3 regions of the Bacillus nitratireducens genome follow, and region 3 is predicted to be linked to each of the others. Evidence: riboswitches for the same ligand, from Rfam matches in the RefSeq annotation. Region 3 holds a riboswitch; each other region holds the start of a gene.
The links. A riboswitch is a leader RNA that binds a small molecule or an ion and turns the genes downstream of it on or off. The one in region 3 is predicted to bind S-adenosylmethionine.
Positions count from the first base shown of each region.

Region 1: it holds a riboswitch for S-adenosylmethionine, as region 3 does, so the genes downstream of both, Q3V31_RS19355 (bifunctional O-acetylhomoserine aminocarboxypropyltransferase/cysteine synthase) here and mtnK (S-methyl-5-thioribose kinase) in region 3, are expected to answer to the same signal.
Region 2: it holds a riboswitch for S-adenosylmethionine, as region 3 does, so the genes downstream of both, Q3V31_RS04100 (Na+/H+ antiporter NhaC family protein) here and mtnK (S-methyl-5-thioribose kinase) in region 3, are expected to answer to the same signal.

Region 1 covers NZ_JAUMJO010000005.1:97,309-102,987, forward strand. The annotation lists gene Q3V31_RS19335 (FMN-dependent NADH-azoreductase) at 1-143, shown strand, start outside; gene Q3V31_RS19340 (transcriptional regulator YeiL) at 201-872, opposite strand; gene Q3V31_RS19345 (YjjG family noncanonical pyrimidine nucleotidase) at 980-1,675, shown strand; gene Q3V31_RS19350 (chloride channel protein) at 1,716-2,948, opposite strand; SAM riboswitch class I at 3,268-3,372, shown strand; gene Q3V31_RS19355 (bifunctional O-acetylhomoserine aminocarboxypropyltransferase/cysteine synthase) at 3,465-4,763, shown strand; gene metA (homoserine O-acetyltransferase MetA) at 4,747-5,652, shown strand.
Region 2 covers NZ_JAUMJO010000001.1:778,267-783,945, reverse strand. The annotation lists gene Q3V31_RS04115 (murein hydrolase activator EnvC family protein) at 1-765, opposite strand, end outside; gene gltP (glutamate/aspartate:proton symporter GltP) at 1,258-2,532, shown strand; gene Q3V31_RS04105 (ribonuclease FAU-1 family protein) at 2,601-3,119, shown strand; SAM riboswitch class I at 3,240-3,345, shown strand; gene Q3V31_RS04100 (Na+/H+ antiporter NhaC family protein) at 3,440-4,756, shown strand; gene Q3V31_RS04095 (lmo0954 family membrane protein) at 4,985-5,341, shown strand; gene Q3V31_RS04090 (PspA/IM30 family protein) at 5,396-5,679, shown strand, end outside.
Region 3 covers NZ_JAUMJO010000002.1:125,007-130,685, reverse strand. The annotation lists gene Q3V31_RS07020 (DUF1129 domain-containing protein) at 1-35, opposite strand, end outside; gene Q3V31_RS07015 (PadR family transcriptional regulator) at 35-367, opposite strand; gene Q3V31_RS07010 (3-hydroxybutyrate dehydrogenase) at 501-1,277, shown strand; gene Q3V31_RS07005 (YvrJ family protein) at 1,488-1,625, opposite strand; gene mtnA (S-methyl-5-thioribose-1-phosphate isomerase) at 1,690-2,754, opposite strand; gene mtnK (S-methyl-5-thioribose kinase) at 2,751-3,932, opposite strand; SAM riboswitch class I at 4,024-4,165, opposite strand; gene Q3V31_RS06990 (carbon-nitrogen family hydrolase) at 4,238-5,101, opposite strand; gene Q3V31_RS06985 (pyridoxal phosphate-dependent aminotransferase) at 5,116-5,679, shown strand, end outside.

The DNA of each region.
Region 1 (5,679 bases), on a different contig from region 3:
ATGTAGCAAGCATGATGGGCTTCTTCGGTGCAACAAACATGGAAACGGTAGTTATCGAGGGACATAACCAATTCCCAGATAAAGCTGAAGAAATCATTACTGCAGGTCTTGAAGAAGCAGCTAAAGTAGCAAGCAAATTTTAATTAAAATTATAATCGCCACTCAAAAAACAGCATTAACTTTTATGTTAATGCTGTTTTTTATACTTTCAGCTCGTCAGCAAGTTTTTCTAATTGATTTCGATCTTGTATATAATATGTTCGGCCTTCTTTCTTTAAATAGTTTTGCTGGCAAAACTGGTTTAATACATATAAAAGATGGCGGTAACTGACGTTTAAGTATTCTGAGGCCTCAGTATGTTTTTCGGTATAGCAATTATTTTGTTCCGTTAATAGAATAAACGCAGCTAATCGGTTTTCAAACGAATAACTATAGTTTTTGGCGTAATTTTCTGTTCGGGTAATTGTTTTTTCTCCAATAAATTTGCATAGTTTCTGTAAAAAGGTAGCATCTTGCAATAAAAGATGCTGACAATCTTTAAGAGGAAGCGCTAAGCAAATACAATCTTCAATCACCTCAACCGCTTTTGTAACAGATTCTACGCCAATTAATCCTAATTCTCCAATGAATGAAGGTGCTTGAATAAAATTAATTAAAGAGACTTTCCCATTTTTATGGCTCATATATATTTTTGCTTTCCCGGAAATTAAGTAATAGAGATAGGGGAGGTCGATTCCCTCCTTACATATCATCTCTTTCTTTTGAAAAGAATGTAGTTCTACATATGGTAAGACATGAAAGGAAAAAAGAGTATGGAATTGATGAATTTGCATGTATTGATAAATTTCTTTCTCATTTTTACTAATTTTCATATTTTCACCCCTGTTTGTAGTATGAGATATCTCCTATTATTTTTACAAGGAAGAATGATACGATTTATGTAAATTTGTTTTTGTAGAAAAGAGAGTGTGAGGGGTTTATGAAAAAATATAAAACATTGCTATTTGATGTAGATGATACATTGTTAGATTTTCAGAAGGCGGAGAAAGTGGCGTTACGTATGCTCTTTGAAGAGAAAGGGATTCCTTTAACTAGCGAGGTGGAAGCGCAGTATAAAAAAATTAATAAAAGCCTTTGGGATGCTTTTGAAGAAGGTGAAATAAACCGTGATGAAGTCGTAAATACACGATTTTCGATTTTGTTTAAAGAGTACGGGGAAGAGGTAGATGGGATATTATTCGAAAATAATTATCGTAGCTACTTAGAAGAAGGAGACCAACTCATGCAAGGTGCATTTGAATTTATAAATCAAATTCAAAGTGAGTATGATTTATATGTAGTGACAAACGGTATTTTTAAGACGCAAGATAAACGTTTACGTAATGCAGGATTACATTCATTGTTTAAAGATATTTTTGTTTCTGAAGATACGGGATTCCAAAAGCCGATGAAAGAGTATTTTGATTATGTTTTTGAAAGGATTCCTAATTTTTCTTTTGAAGAAGGGCTCATTATTGGGGATTCGTTAAGTGCTGATATTAAAGGTGGATATGTAGCGGGAATTGATACTTGTTGGTTTAATCCAGAAAAGAAACCAAATAATAGCGAGATTGTGCCAACATATGAAGTGCATAGTTTTGAAGAGTTATACGCGCTATTAAAACAGCATGTGTAATAAAAATAGGCAGTGGAACTTTTGTCCCTACTGCCTATTTTTATTCGTTTGTAGCTGCGTTGTTTTTAGGAAGTGGAAATGCATTACCAATCGCTGCCGCCCCGAGCATTGGTAATAGTAAATTGAGCGGGAAAAACATAAGTAATAGCAAGGTTATAGCTATTGGCTTTCGTAACGCATAGCTTGAAATTGCTGTTGTTACGATGGCCACAGATGCGATTGGGTCTATAGGAAGAATAGAAGCTATAGCGTATCCGATACTTGATCCAGCAAATATAATAGGGAAAATATGTCCGCCGCGCCAACCCGTATTTAAACAAACGGCAGTAATACATAATTTTAAAACCCCGGAAAGAAGTAGTACCCAGAAGGATAAATGGCTCCATTCAACAACTAAATCTTTTAATTGATGTTCCCCTGAAAATAACGTGTACGGGAGAAAAGTTCCTGTAATCCCCAATAAAATACCGCCTATAATTCCAAGTGATACCTTGTATTCCTTGAAGGGATGGATTAATTTCTCTAATGTGAATTCTAATTTGAAATAAAAGAAACCAACTATAGCACCGATGCTAGCAAGTGGTAGAAAGGCGATCCATTCATTAAGAGAAAGGGAACCTTCTCCGAAATCAACAATAAAGGATCCACGATTATCGAGTTTACTAAGCAATAAATAAACGGAAAAACCGGCAAAAGTGGTAGCTAAATATACAATTGCTTTTTTTCCTTTAGAAAATTCGTTAATTTGTTCACCCTCATTTTCATTCGGGGCTAAGTAACCGAATAATGGTGCATTAAAAATTACACTTAAAGTAGCGCCAATTCCAACCTCTGTTAGTTCATTCATTCCCTTTAAAGCAAATTTAAAGCGATCTCCTACCCATGTACAAAGTCCACCGATAATTCCAACAAGTGCTGCTTCTGGGCCTAAACTAGCTCCAAATATTAAAACGATAATCGCAGTTAAAGTAGCTTTATGTACAAAACTGTATTCAATTCTACCTGTTTTTTTATATTCAGCCATCACTTCGGGCATAAGACGTGGATATGTACCAAAGTATTTTTGTGTTAAACCAACGAGGATACCACCGATAATTGTTACACAAATGGTGTAATAAGGGGGAGAGGAGAAAATAGTAGGTAAGTATCCCCAAATAAAGTGAATTCCGATATTTATTGTAACTAAAAATAACCAGACTGTAGCTCCTACTATAGAGCCTAAAAGAATGCCATATAGGATGAGTATATAGTGCATGTCCTTTTTATTTGTCATGTTATACCTCCGTTATGTAAGTTTTAATGTAGAAAGGATTAAATATGCTAGTGTGAAATGAATTGAATATATATAGTATCTTTTTGAGAGGTTGACTTATTCAATATATTGAATAAGCGTGAGAATCTTGAACCTATACGTTTAAACTACTTATTTAATTCTATATATTGATCGAGGTTTTTAAAAGGTCTTTTTTAAATGAATATGGAATATATTTCTTTTGTTGTTTATATTAAAGTTTTCGCATTTAATTTAGAACATTCAGAAAAACTGATTGACATCAGGAAATTATTGCTATAAAATCAACGGTAATTGCATAGTCTTATCAAGAAAAGGTGGAGGGACAGGCCCGATGAAACCTTGGCAACAGCCGTATAACGGAATTGTGCCAAATCCTGCAGGTAATAATCCTGAGAGATAAGAAAGAGCCTTTAGAGCGTGTTTTCAAACTGCTCCTTTCTTGTTTTCAGGAAAGGGGCAGTTTTTTATTTTGTATAAAAGAAAGGAGAATGAGAGATGGGAGAATCATGGGGAAAAGGAACAATTTGTGTGCAAGGTGGCTATACGCCAAAAAATGGTGAGCCGCGTGTTTTGCCACTTTATCAAAGTACAACGTATAAATACGATACTTCGGATGATTTAGCGGCACTATTTAATTTAGAGGCAGAAGGATATATATATACGCGTATTGGAAATCCTACCTTAGCTGCATTTGAGCAAAAATTATCAGATTTAGAAGGCGGTGTAGGGGCTGTTGCGACAGCTTCTGGGCAGGCGGCCATTATGCTAGCAGTTTTAAATATTTGTAGTAGTGGAGATCACCTTCTTTGTTCTTCAACAGTTTACGGGGGAACATTTAATTTATTTGGAGTAAGTTTACGTAAGCTTGGCATTGATGTTACGTTCTTTAATCCCAATTTAACAGCAGATGAAATTGCGGCACTTGCTAACGATAAGACAAAACTCGTTTATGCAGAATCGCTAGGAAATCCAGCAATGAACGTTTTGAATTTCAAAGAACTTTCAGCGGCAGCAAAAGAATTAGAAGTACCTTTTATCGTTGACAATACATTAGCGACGCCTTATTTATGCCAGGCGTTTGAACATGGGGCAAACATTATCGTTCATTCAACGACGAAATATATCGATGGTCATGCAAGCTCTTTAGGCGGCATTGTTATTGACGGAGGAAACTTTGATTGGACAAATGGAAAATATCCTGAGCTTGTTGAACCTGATCCGAGTTATCACGGTGTGAGTTATGTTCAAAATTTTGGAGCAGCAGCTTATATTGTGAAAGCACGCGTTCAGTTATTAAGAGACTATGGAAACTGTATGAGCCCATTCAATGCATATATTAGCAATATTGGCCTGGAAACATTGCATTTACGAATGGAGCGTCATAGTGAAAATGCTCTCGCAGTTGCCAAGTGGCTTGCTAATCATGATCGTATTGAGTGGGTGAATTATCCGGGATTAGATAGTAATGAAAATTACTCGTTAGCACAAAAGTATTTGAAAAAAGGTGCTAGTGGAGTTTTAACTTTCGGTATTAAAGGCGGATTAGAAGCAGCAAAAGAATTTATCGCAAATGTAAAACTGGCAACTCTTGTAACGCATGTAGCTGATGCAAGAACGTGCGTCATACATCCTGCTAGTACGACGCACAGACAGTTAAGCGCAGAAAATCAGCGTTTAGCTGGCGTTACATCGGATTTAATCCGTTTATCGGTCGGTATAGAAGATGTTTCTGATATTATTGCAGATTTAGAAGTGGCGCTAGTCGGAGGCAAACAACATGCCGATCATAATTGATAAAGATTTACCAGCTCGCAAAGTATTGCAGAAGGAAAATATTTTTGTAATGACGAAGGAGCGAGCAGTAACACAAGATATACGTGCTTTGAAAATTGCCATATTAAATTTAATGCCTACAAAGCAAGAAACAGAGGCGCAATTACTGCGTCTAATTGGAAATACACCGCTGCAATTAGATGTTCATTTACTTCATATGGAATCGCATCTGTCTCGTAATGTAGCGCAGGACCATTTAACGAGCTTCTATAAAACATTCCGTGATATTGAGAATGAAAAATTTGATGGACTCATTATTACAGGAGCCCCAGTTGAAACTCTTTCTTTTGAAGAAGTAGATTATTGGGAAGAGCTTAGACGTATTATGGAGTACTCAAAAACGAATGTAACATCTACGCTTCATATTTGCTGGGGGGCACAAGCGGGTTTGTATTATCACTATGGTGTGCCGAAGTATCCTCTTGCGGAAAAAATGTTTGGTGTATTTGAACATGAGGTTCGTGAGCAACATGTGAAATTGTTACAAGGGTTTGATGAAGTATTTTTTGCTCCGCATTCTCGTCATACAGAAGTACGAGAGAGCGATATTGAAACCGTAAAAGAATTAACGTTATTAGCCAATTCTGAAGAAGCGGGTGTTCATCTTGTTATTGGGCAAGAGGGACGGCAAGTTTTCGCACTCGGACATAGTGAATATAGTTGTGATACGTTAAAGCAAGAATACGAACGTGACCGTCAAAAAGGATTAAATATTGATGTGCCAAGAAATTACTTTAAACATAATAATCCAGATGAGAAGCCGCTTGTTAGGTGGAGAAGTCATGGGAATTTATTATTCTCTAATTGGTTGAATTATTACGTGTATCAAGAAACCCCTTATGTCTTGTAAAGAAAGATTGTGTAACACGTGGTAGCG
Region 2 (5,679 bases), on a different contig from region 3:
TGCACGTTTTTCTTCTTCAATTGCTTTTTGAACAGCTTGACGCTGGTTTTCTAAAATGCCTTTTGATTCTTCTAACCCTTCAATCTCTGAATCTACTTTTGCTACTTTAGTATGTAGATCGTTAATAAAAGTTTGTTGCTGTTGTTGGTTACTTTGTAATTCTTGCTGTTTTTGTTCTAATTTTTGCTCAGATGCTTTCAGTTGTTGCTCTTTTTTCTCAACAGCCTCTTTTTCTGTCGTCACAGCATTTTGATCGCTTGTTTGCTTTTTCACAATATCTGTATCGTTATTTAAAATTAAACTTACAGAATACATATTATCAACAAGATCGGCAATATTTGCAGAACTTGTTATTACTTCTGTAATGATACTCGTACGAGGCTTTTCTTGCATAGATTGTAGTCTTTGTTTAATAACTTCCTGTCGTGTATCTATATTCGTTTGTAATTGCTCTATATGTTTCTTTTTTTCAGTAATAACTTGCTGTGTGTTGCTAATTTCTTTTTTTGTATCGTTCAATTCAGCTTCGTTTTTATTAATAGAAGTAGTTAATTCGTCGATTTTCTTTTGTAATTCTTGGATTTCTTTTTCTATTTGTTCTTTCTCAGCTGATTTATTTTGTAAGTCATTTTGTTTGCCTTCTAATTCGGATTGAATGTCAGTTAATTTATCTTGATTTGTTTCAGCGTACACAGGTGAAAGTAACGGGGAAGCAAAAATCGTTCCTGCTGCTAAAACACTAATCGCTGCAAATTTCTTTTTCATTGTTGTCTGGCTCCTTTCCCTATGAAAGTTATATATCATAAGAAGAAGAGTGTCTATCGTTGTAATCATAATGTAAAGAAAATTTTATAATTTTGCTAAGTTTTGTCGGAATTTAGTATCTTTTTGTAGCGTTTGTCATAAAGTTAAAATTCTTAAATGTATAGAAAAAGTATCAATTTCTATATTTTTTTTAAAAAATCATGGGAAATGATGGAGTTTTTCATAATGAAACAGTACTTTAAAAACCTATCAATCACTAGTGAGGAATCGATTTCATGTGAGGTTTTCTGACATGAGGTTTATTTTTGTCAAGAAAATTATTTGCGTGTGGGCAAACTTATTTTGTTGTCAGATTTTAAATTTTGATTTATGATTTTTAACAGGGACAAAATGTATTGAATTGTCGAATAATATGTAATACTCTTAATTTCATGTTTTATAGAGATAGAATGAGAGATAGAGTGACACATCGAAGAGGGGGTTACCACAAGTATGAAAAGAATAGGACTTGCATGGCAAATTTTAATAGGACTTACGCTTGGTATTGCAGTTGGAGCGATTTTCTTTGGCAATCAGGAAGTGGTGAAGTACTTACAACCAATTGGTGATATTTTCATCCGATTAATTAAGATGATTGTTGTACCGATTGTTGTAGCGAGTATTGTTGTTGGGGTTGCTGGTGTTGGCGATATTAAAAAGTTAGGTCGACTAGGCGGAAAAACAATTATTTACTTTGAAATTATTACAACACTTGCAATTGTTGTTGGTCTATTAATAGCAAACATTTTCCAACCTGGAAAAGGCGTTGATATGGATAAGTTAACAAAAACAGATATTTCTAAATATACACATACGACAGAGCAAGTACAAAGTCATTCGTTCGCGGATACGTTTGTAAATATTGTTCCGACGAACATTATGAAATCATTAGCTGATGGCGATATGCTTGCTATTATCTTCTTCTCAGTATTATTTGGTTTAGGTGTAGCAGCAGTTGGTGAGCGTGGCAAACCAGTTCTACAATTTTTCCAAGGTGTAGCAGATGCAATGTTTTATGTAACGAACCAAGTTATGAAGTTTGCACCATTTGGTGTATTCGCATTAATTGGTGTTACAGTTTCTACATTCGGATTAGCTTCATTAATTCCATTAGGGAAATTACTCATTGTAGTATATGGTGCAATGATATTCTTCGTTGTGGTCGTATTAGGACTTACAGCGAAAATCTTTGGAATAAACATTTTCCAATTCTTTAAGATTTTAAAAGACGAGCTGATCTTAGCGTATTCTACAGCAAGTTCAGAAACGGTTTTACCGAAAATTATGGAGAAAATGGAAAAGTTCGGTTGTCCGAAAGCAATTACATCTTTCGTTATTCCAACAGGTTATTCATTTAACTTAGATGGATCAACTTTATATCAAGCGATTGCGGCAATTTTCTTAGCGCAAATGTACGGTATTGAATTATCCATTACACAACAAATTACGTTATTACTTGTATTAATGGTTACATCAAAAGGTATCGCGGGTGTACCGGGCGTATCATTCGTTGTATTATTAGCAACACTGGGTACAGTAGGTATTCCAGCTGAAGGTTTAGCGTTTATTGCAGGTATTGACCGTATTCTTGATATGGCTCGTACAGCAGTTAACGTTGTAGGTAACTCTTTAGCGGCTGTAGTTATGTCTAAGTGGGAAGGTCAATATGACGCTGAAAAAGGACAAGCCTATTTAAAAGAGATATCTGAAAAGGGTCAAGCAGCTTAATTATAATATGAACAAGCTCTCACATAATATGTGGGGGCTTTTCTATATATAGAAGAGGAGCGGACGTAATGAAACGTAAATATGGTGACGGTTCTTCGTGGAAGCGACTAATAGAGAAGGATTATAGGGTTAAGCAAGTAGAGGATGGAATGTTAGGAATACTGGACATAAAAAAAGTGAGAGAACCTAGTCATAAAGAATATAATGGTAAAAAGCTTTGCATTGCAGGTGATGGGTATACATGGATGCAATATTTTATAAACGGCAAAAACTTTGCAATTACAGCTATGTTAGATGATCAGCAAAAATTAGTGCAATATTATATCGATGTGACGAAAGAATTTAAAATTGACGATCGTGGTTTGCCTTATTTTGATGATTTATACTTAGATGTAGTATTGTTACCGAGCGGTGAGATTTATGTATTGGATGAAGATGAGTTAGAGGATGCTTATAGTATAGGTGATGTTACTAAGGAAGAATATGAATTAGCATGGTGTATAACGAAATGGATTGTAGCAACGATAAAGAATGGAGAATTTTCTTGGATCTCAATATTAGATAAAGAAATTGAAAAGTTAAAATGATTGGCGTATTCATATTTTTGTATAATTACCAAAAAAATCTATACAAAAAATAATTGACTTTTGTTTTGTAAGCGAGTAAAGTTAGGGAAGAAATTATTATTAAAAAATAAATATGAAACCTTCTTATAAAGAGAGGCGGAGGGACTGGCCCTACGATGCCTCGGCAGCGGACTCGATTTTAGAGTGCTGTGCCAAATCCAGCAAGCATGTGCTTGAAAGATGAGAAGAGTGTTTCTTATAGATGTATAAGACCTCTTCTTATTGGAAGAGGTCTTTTGTTGTTCATTAGAAAAGGTTGAAAACTAGGGAGAGATGATACTTTGAAAGAAACGAGAGGAAATGGTTTAGCGTTATTACCACTTGGAATATTTTTGGCGCTATTTATTGGTTCTGGAATTATTACAGGTGATTTCTATAAATTGCCGATACTTGTAGCAATTTCAATTGCTGTAGGAATTGCTTTAGTGATGAATCGTAAAGAAAGCTTTAATGTGAAAGTAGAACGATTTGCTAAAGGTGCAGGAAATCCGGATATTATGATTATGGTATTAATTTTTGTACTGGCAGGGGCGTTTTCTGAAACAGCAAAAGGAATGGGCGGAGTGGATTCAACTGTTAATTTAGCGTTATCTATTTTGCCACCAGGATTTATCGTTGCTGGAATTTTTGTTATAGGGGCATTTATTTCATTAGCGATGGGAACTTCAATGGGAACAATTGCAGCACTAGCACCAATTGCTGTAGGGATTAGTGGGCAAACTGATATCTCAATTGCACTTGCGATGGCTACTGTTGTGGGCGGAGCGATGTTTGGTGATAATTTATCATTTATTTCAGATACAACAATCGCTGCTGTTCGTTCACAAGGAACAGAAATGAAAGATAAGTTTAAAACGAACTTTTTAATTGTATTACCAGCTGCTATTATTACAATTGTGCTATTAGTAATCATTACTTTAGGAAGTGATACACAAGTTAAAGCTCATAGTTTTGACTGGATAAAGATTTTACCGTATGCAGGAGTACTTATTACAGCACTACTTGGTTGGAATGTACTTATTGTGTTAACTGGTGGAACGGTACTATCTGGTGTTATCGGTCTTATAGATGGAAGTTATACGTTAGAGAGTTTCTTTAAAAGTGTAACGACTGGAATGGGCGGTATGATGGAGCTAGTACTACTTGCTATATTAATCGGTGGTATGGTTGAACTGATCCAATATAATGGTGGTATTCAATATTTAATGAATCTTTTAACACGTAACATTCGTTCAAAAAAAGGCGCAGAGTTCGGTATTGCTGGTTTAGTGAGTATGACGAATATGTGTACAGCAAATAATACGATTTCAATTATCTTTACAGGTCCGCTTGCGAAAAACATTGCAGATCAATATGAAATTGATCCACGTAAATCAGCGAGTGTATTAGATCTTTTCTCATGTTGTGTGCAAGGGTTAATCCCATATGGTGCTCAAATGTTAACTGCGGCAGGATTTGCTGCGTTATCTCCGATTGAATTGTTACCATATGCATTTTATCCGATCTTAGTTGGAGTATGTGGGATCATTTCTATATTAATTGGTTTCCCGAGATTTTCTAAAGTGGCGGAAAAAAAAGAGTATCATAAAACAGCATAATTAAATATGAATTTTATTCGTAGCAAAAGAAGCCGTACAGAGAATATTCTCTGTACGGCTTTTTTTGTAAGGTAAAAGAGGGAATTATCCTATCTTACCTTATGTTTTACAAAAGGCTGAATTTAACTCAGTCTTAAGTCTGAGTTAAAAACGGTTCTTAAGCTCGTTATGGAAAAAAGAAAAAATAGTTAAGATAAGAGTATCAAATCGAAGGGAGGCAAGCACAAGATGAAACAATTTCTAGCGTTTATCGCAGCCGGTATTTTGGCTTTAATTGCTCTTGGTAGTCTTGCTGGTATTGTAGGATTCGCCATTGGAGCAGGAGTTGTGTACTGGAGCTATAAATCATTTGTGCGAGCTAAATCATTCTTTGGAAAGTTAGCTTGGGGTATTGTTGGTTTAATCGGTTTGTCCATTGCACTTTCTCATTCCCCAGCATTAATCGGTATCGCAGCATTAGTAGTTTTATACTACGGTTACCGTGAGTGGAAAAAAGAAAAAAATGTAGTTGTTGATTCTGCTCCAGAAAGTTCTAAACCATATAGCAACTTTGAAGATGAGTGGAACAAGTTAATGAAAAACTAATATAGAATAAATCAAATTAAATCAAATTATAAAGTAGAAGAGAGGAAGATTATAATGAAACAATCTTTATTCGGACGTGTGCGCGATGCAATTTTAGCTGATTTTCATAATGTGTTAGATGAGAAAGAAAGAAAAAATCCAATTGCTATGTTAAACCAATATTTACGCGACAGTGAGCGTGAAATAACAAAAATTGAGAAGTTAATTCAGCGTCATAAAACATTAAAATCTAACTTTGCTCGTGAGCTTGAGCAAGCACGTTATTTTGTTAATAAAAGATCAAAGCAAGCTATCATCGCACAAGAAGCAGGCGAATTACAACTACATGAACGTGCATT
Region 3 (5,679 bases):
TCTAATAAAAAATTTCGCGCTTCACTTGATAACATTATTTTCTTCTTCCCTTCCCTTCAAGTAGACGTTCTACACTACTTTGCATCGCTTCCCAACGATCCATAAATTCATCCAGTGCTTCCTCGCCTTTTTCTGTTAATGTATAATATTTTCGCTTTGGACCAGATGGAGATTCCTTCATTACACTTGTTATTAATCCTTCCTTTTGCATTCGTATTAATAACGGATAAATACTTCCCTCACTCGCCATTGTGAAACCATACTTCGCTAGCTTTTCACTCATTTCATAACCGTATATTTCACCTTCAGAAATAATAGCAAGTAAGCAACCTTCTAAAATCCCTTTTAGCATTTGACTTGTCGACATAACTCAAATCCTCCCACTATCTTGTTTTACAAGATAGCTAAAGATTTTTTTCCAAATGTTTGCAGGAATTTCATTATCGCCTCTCTAAATAGAGCAATAAGAGAACTTTTATTATGAAGGAGTGTTTTTCATCATGGTTACAAATCGAGTTGTCTTTTTAACAGGTGCTGCGAGTGGTATTGGATATGAGATGGGGAATGCTTTTGCAAAAGAAGGCGCAAAAGTTGTTATTACTGATCGTCTTGAAGAGCGTGCGAAAGAAGCTGCTGAACAATTACAAAAGGAAGGATTTCAAGCTATCGGTTTAAAATGTGACGTTACATCTGAAGTAGAAATTACAGCAGCAATTTCTCAAACAGTTAATCATTTCGGTTCATTAGATATATTAATTAACAATGCAGGAATGCAACACGTTTCACCGATTGAAGATTTTCCAACTGAAAAGTTCGAGCTGCTAATCAAAATTATGCAAATCGCTCCTTTCATCGCAATTAAGCATGCCTTTCCGATTATGAAAAAACAAAAGTATGGTCGGATTATTAATGTCGCTTCCATTAATGGCCTTGTCGGATTTGCTGGAAAAGCTGCTTATAATAGTGCGAAACATGGCGTAATTGGATTAACGAAAGTGGCTGCTTTAGAGGGAGCAACTCATGGAATTACTGTAAATGCTCTTTGTCCTGGATATGTTGATACCCCTCTTGTACGAAACCAACTACAAGACTTAGCAACTACGCGAAATGTACCACTTGAAAATGTTTTAGAAGATGTTATTTATCCTCTCGTACCACAAAAGCGCTTGTTACAAGTACAAGAAATTGCGGATTATGCTATGTTTCTAGCAAGTGAAAAAGCAAAAGGCATAACTGGTCAAGCTGTTGTTATCGATGGTGGATATACTGCTCAATAAAGTGAAACTTTAATCAGTGGGGGTTTTGTTCATCCCCACTGATTATTAGCCTTCACCAATCGGGCTTTTACGGGCAGTTAATCTCCGACCTAACTTCTTTGCTCCAAGCAAATTTTGAGGTGGGAGTTTTACTGCCCGTTAATGCGGGATAGAAAATAAAGTTTGCTCTTCGCGAGCAAACTTTATTTTCTTTCTATCGCGAGGATCTTACTACTTTAGTAATTGTTTAGGGAGTTTCTCAATTGCAACAATCACTCCGTCTAATTTACTTTCAATGCGATGTAGTAAATATAGCGTTACAACAATTGGAAACCCCACATTACCTATCATCCTGATCCACTCTTCCATCTTTCTCTCCTCCCTTCATTACATAAATAAGAGGAAAAGAGATTCTTAGGCATAAAAAAACAAGCTATTTGTGATTAGCTTGTTTTTCAAATAATAATGCAATTCCCTGTTTATAATCTCCTCGTATAATACCTTGCTCGGTAATAATACCTGTAATTAATTCGTTTGGTGTTACATCAAATGCTGGATTATAAACAGTAGTTCCAACTGGTGCCACTTGTTTCCCGAAAATTTTCGTAACTTCTGTTTCGTCTCTTTCTTCAATAACAATTTCAGCGCCTGTTTGTTTCGTAGTATCAAATGTCGATAGCGGAGCTGCAACGTAAAATGGAATATCGAAATACTTTGCTAATATAGCTAAATTCATTGTTCCAATTTTATTTGCTGTATCTCCATTTGCGACAATTCGGTCCGCTCCTACAATAATCGCGTTTATTTCTTTCGTTTGAATAGCATGCGCTGCCGTATTATCTGTAATAAGCGTTACATCAATTTCCGCTTGTTTCAACTCCCAAGTCGTTAAACGTCCCCCCTGTAAAACTGGTCTTGTTTCACACGCATACGCATGTAAATGTACACCCTTTTCTTTCCCAATATAAAACGGTGCTAATGCAGTACCATATCTAGCAGTTGCGATACTTCCTGCATTACAAATTGTTAAAATTTTATCACCGTCTTTAAAACACGTTAAACCATGTTCTCCAATATTTCGGCACACCATTTCATCCTCTTGCTGAATATGAAGCGCTTCTTCTTCTAATATTTTTTGAGCTTCTTTTATTGTAGTAATCTCTCGAATAGATTCTCTCATACGATCGATTGCCCAAAATAAATTGACTGCTGTCGGGCGTGATGTTCCTAAATAGTTACAATCTCTATTAAACTTCTTTTGAAACTCATCGATATTTATAGCATCGTATTTCTTTGCCGCAAGCGCCAAACCAAACGCAGCTACAATTCCAATTGCAGGTGCCCCGCGTACTTCTAACATAATAATGCTTTTCCATACCTCTTCAATAGTCGTTAATGTTTTAAACTCAGTAATATGCGGTAGTTTTGTTTGGTTTAATACTGCAAGGGCATCACCTTTCCAACTGACAGACCTCGGAATAGTAACAATTGTACTCATGCTTTTACGCCTCCAGAAACTGTCTGTTGAAATAACGTTCGGAACAATTGAATATCAGCACTCTTAGATTCATATTTTATTAGTTCTTTTCCTAAGGATAACGCTTGCTTCTTAGCTTGAATTCTTTTTTCTTTATTTGCTATTTCATCTAAATCAGCTACATGAGCTAAGCCAATTGTTCTACGAATAAGTTCACATCCAGCAAATCCGACAGCATCAGTAAAGATATTTTGCAAAATAATTGGTAACCATTGTTTCTCTTTCGTATATGCTTCTACACCTTCTCCAATCCATAACCTCGTAAAAGCTTCTACAAAATAACTCCATGTTTTCTCTATATGGAAAAATAGTACATTTCTCTGCTCTTCTTCTCTTGATAAAGCATTTAATAATAAATTTGCAACAAATTGACCGATGTCAAATCCAAATGGACCGTACGTTGCAAACTCTGGATCAATTACTTTCGTTTCAGAAGGTGATGAAAATATACTACCAGTATGTAAATCTCCGTGTATGAGAGCCTCTTTTCTCGTCAAAAACTTATACTTATACTGTGCTACTTTTAATTTTAAAGTTTTATCACTCCACAGTTCATCAACCGCTAGTTGTAACTCTGGTTCATAATCATTTGTATCATAATGACTAAACGGATCTGTAAACACTAAATCTTCTGTAATTTTACTAAGGTCTGGGTTTACAAATGTGCCCTCTAGTACCCTCTTCTCTTCTGACTGTAAACCGAAATCTGAAGTATAAAATAAAACATGTGCTAGAAAGCGACCAATGTGCTGGGATAAAAGAGGATACTCTTCTCCGTCTATTAATCCTTTTCTTGTAATCGTTAGTCTTGATAAATCTTCTATTACTGTCACTGCCAACTCCTCATCATGACTGTATACTACCGGCACGTATTCCGGTACATACTTTGCGAAAATTTGTAATGCTTTACTTTCAATCGTCGCTCTTTTTATAGACAATGGCCAACTCTCACCAACTACTTTCGCATATGGCAGTGCTTGTTTTATTATAATAGACTTCTCTCCATCATCTAATTTGAACACGTAATTTAAATTTCCATCTCCAATTTCATGACAAACTACATTTGCTTTCTTTTCAAAATAACCGTGTTCTTTCGCATATTGTATAGCTGTTGTTTCAGTTAATGAATAATATCCCATCGTCTTCTCCCCCTTTTTTAAATTCAGAGGTTTTTCTGACGTAGAAAAACCTCTTTCCACAAAGAAAGAGGTTTGAAGTTTATCTTCTCCCCTCTTATCTGCCAGAAAGTAAACTTTCTGCTGGAATTAGCACCGTGCCTTTTGGCGTAAATAAACGCCCCATTTCACAATGGTATTACGGTCGGTTGCTGGGCTTCATCGGGCCAAATCCCTCCACCTGCTCTTGATAAGAGTTATATAATTTTTTAGAATTTTTAACTTTATGTTGAAGACTATACCAAGAATAAAAATCACTTGTCAATATTTTATTTGTATAATTCTGGACGGCGATCTGCAAAAACTGGAATTCCTTTACGTACCTCTTTAATCTTCTCGAATTTAAGTTCTCCAAATAAAATTGATTCCTCTTCATTTGCCTCTACTACAACTTCACCCCAAGGATCCACAATTAAAGAATGACCTGCAAACTCATTATTCGGATCCTTTCCTGCCCTATTACATGCAACAACATAACACTGATTTTCAACTGCTCTTGCTTGCAATAACAAACGCCAATGCGCTAAACGAACTAATGGCCATTCTGCTACAACAAATAAAACTTTTGCACCTTTAGCAGTATGAACGCGCATCCACTCTGGAAAACGAATATCATAACAAATTGTGCCGGCGCACTCTACATCATCTAACTTAAATTCACCTGTACTATTTCCAGCGATTAAATATTTATGTTCATCCATAAGCTGAAATAAGTGCACTTTACTATATTCATTGACTAGTTCTCCTTCCTTGTTTACAACATACATTGTATTGGTAACACCTTGTTCTGTTTGCTTCGCTATGGAACCACCAACAATATGTACACCATATTGTTTCGACCATTCTTTCAACTTTTCTTTCGTTTCTACTCCCTCTCTATCTGCAATTTCAGAAAGTCTCGTTAAATCATATCCTGTCGTCCATAGTTCTGGTAAGACAATAACATCTGGTCTTTCCTTCATCGCTTCACTTATTTTATTTTTGGCGTTCTCAATATTTTTTTCTACATCTCCAAAGACAATATCCATTTGAATACATGCGACTTTCATTTTTTCAGCCCCATTCTCATTTTTCTCTTTACAAAATACTGGAAAGATTATATCATTTGTCACTAGAATTGTAACAACTTTCAAAAGAGGTGGAAAGTATGAAATTATTTCAACCTTCTGAGATAGTAACATCATTGCCAACACAATTTTTCGCTTCACTTGTTGCAAAGGTTAACAAAGTCGTTGTAGCTGGTCACGATGTTATTAATCTAGGTCAAGGTAATCCAGATCAACCAACACCGCAGCATATCGTTAAAGCTTTACAAGATGCTGCTGAAAAGACCATTCATCATAAATATCCGCCATTTCGCGGACACGAAAGCTTAAAAGAAGCCGTGGCAACATTCTATCAACGTGAATATGATGTAGTAGTAAATCCAAAAACTGAAGTTGCTATTTTGTTTGGCGGAAAAGCTGGATTAGTAGAATTACCAATTTGTTTTACAAACCCTGGTGATACTATTCTCGTTCCAGATCCAGGCTATCCAGATTATTTATCAGGAGTTGCTTTAGCAAAAGCACAATTTGAAACAATGCCGCTTATTGCAGAGAATAATTTTTTACCGGATTATACAAAAATTGATAACTCTATTGCCGAGCGTGCAAAGTTAATGTTTTTAAACTATCCAAATAACCCTACCGGTGCTACTGCATCAAAAGAC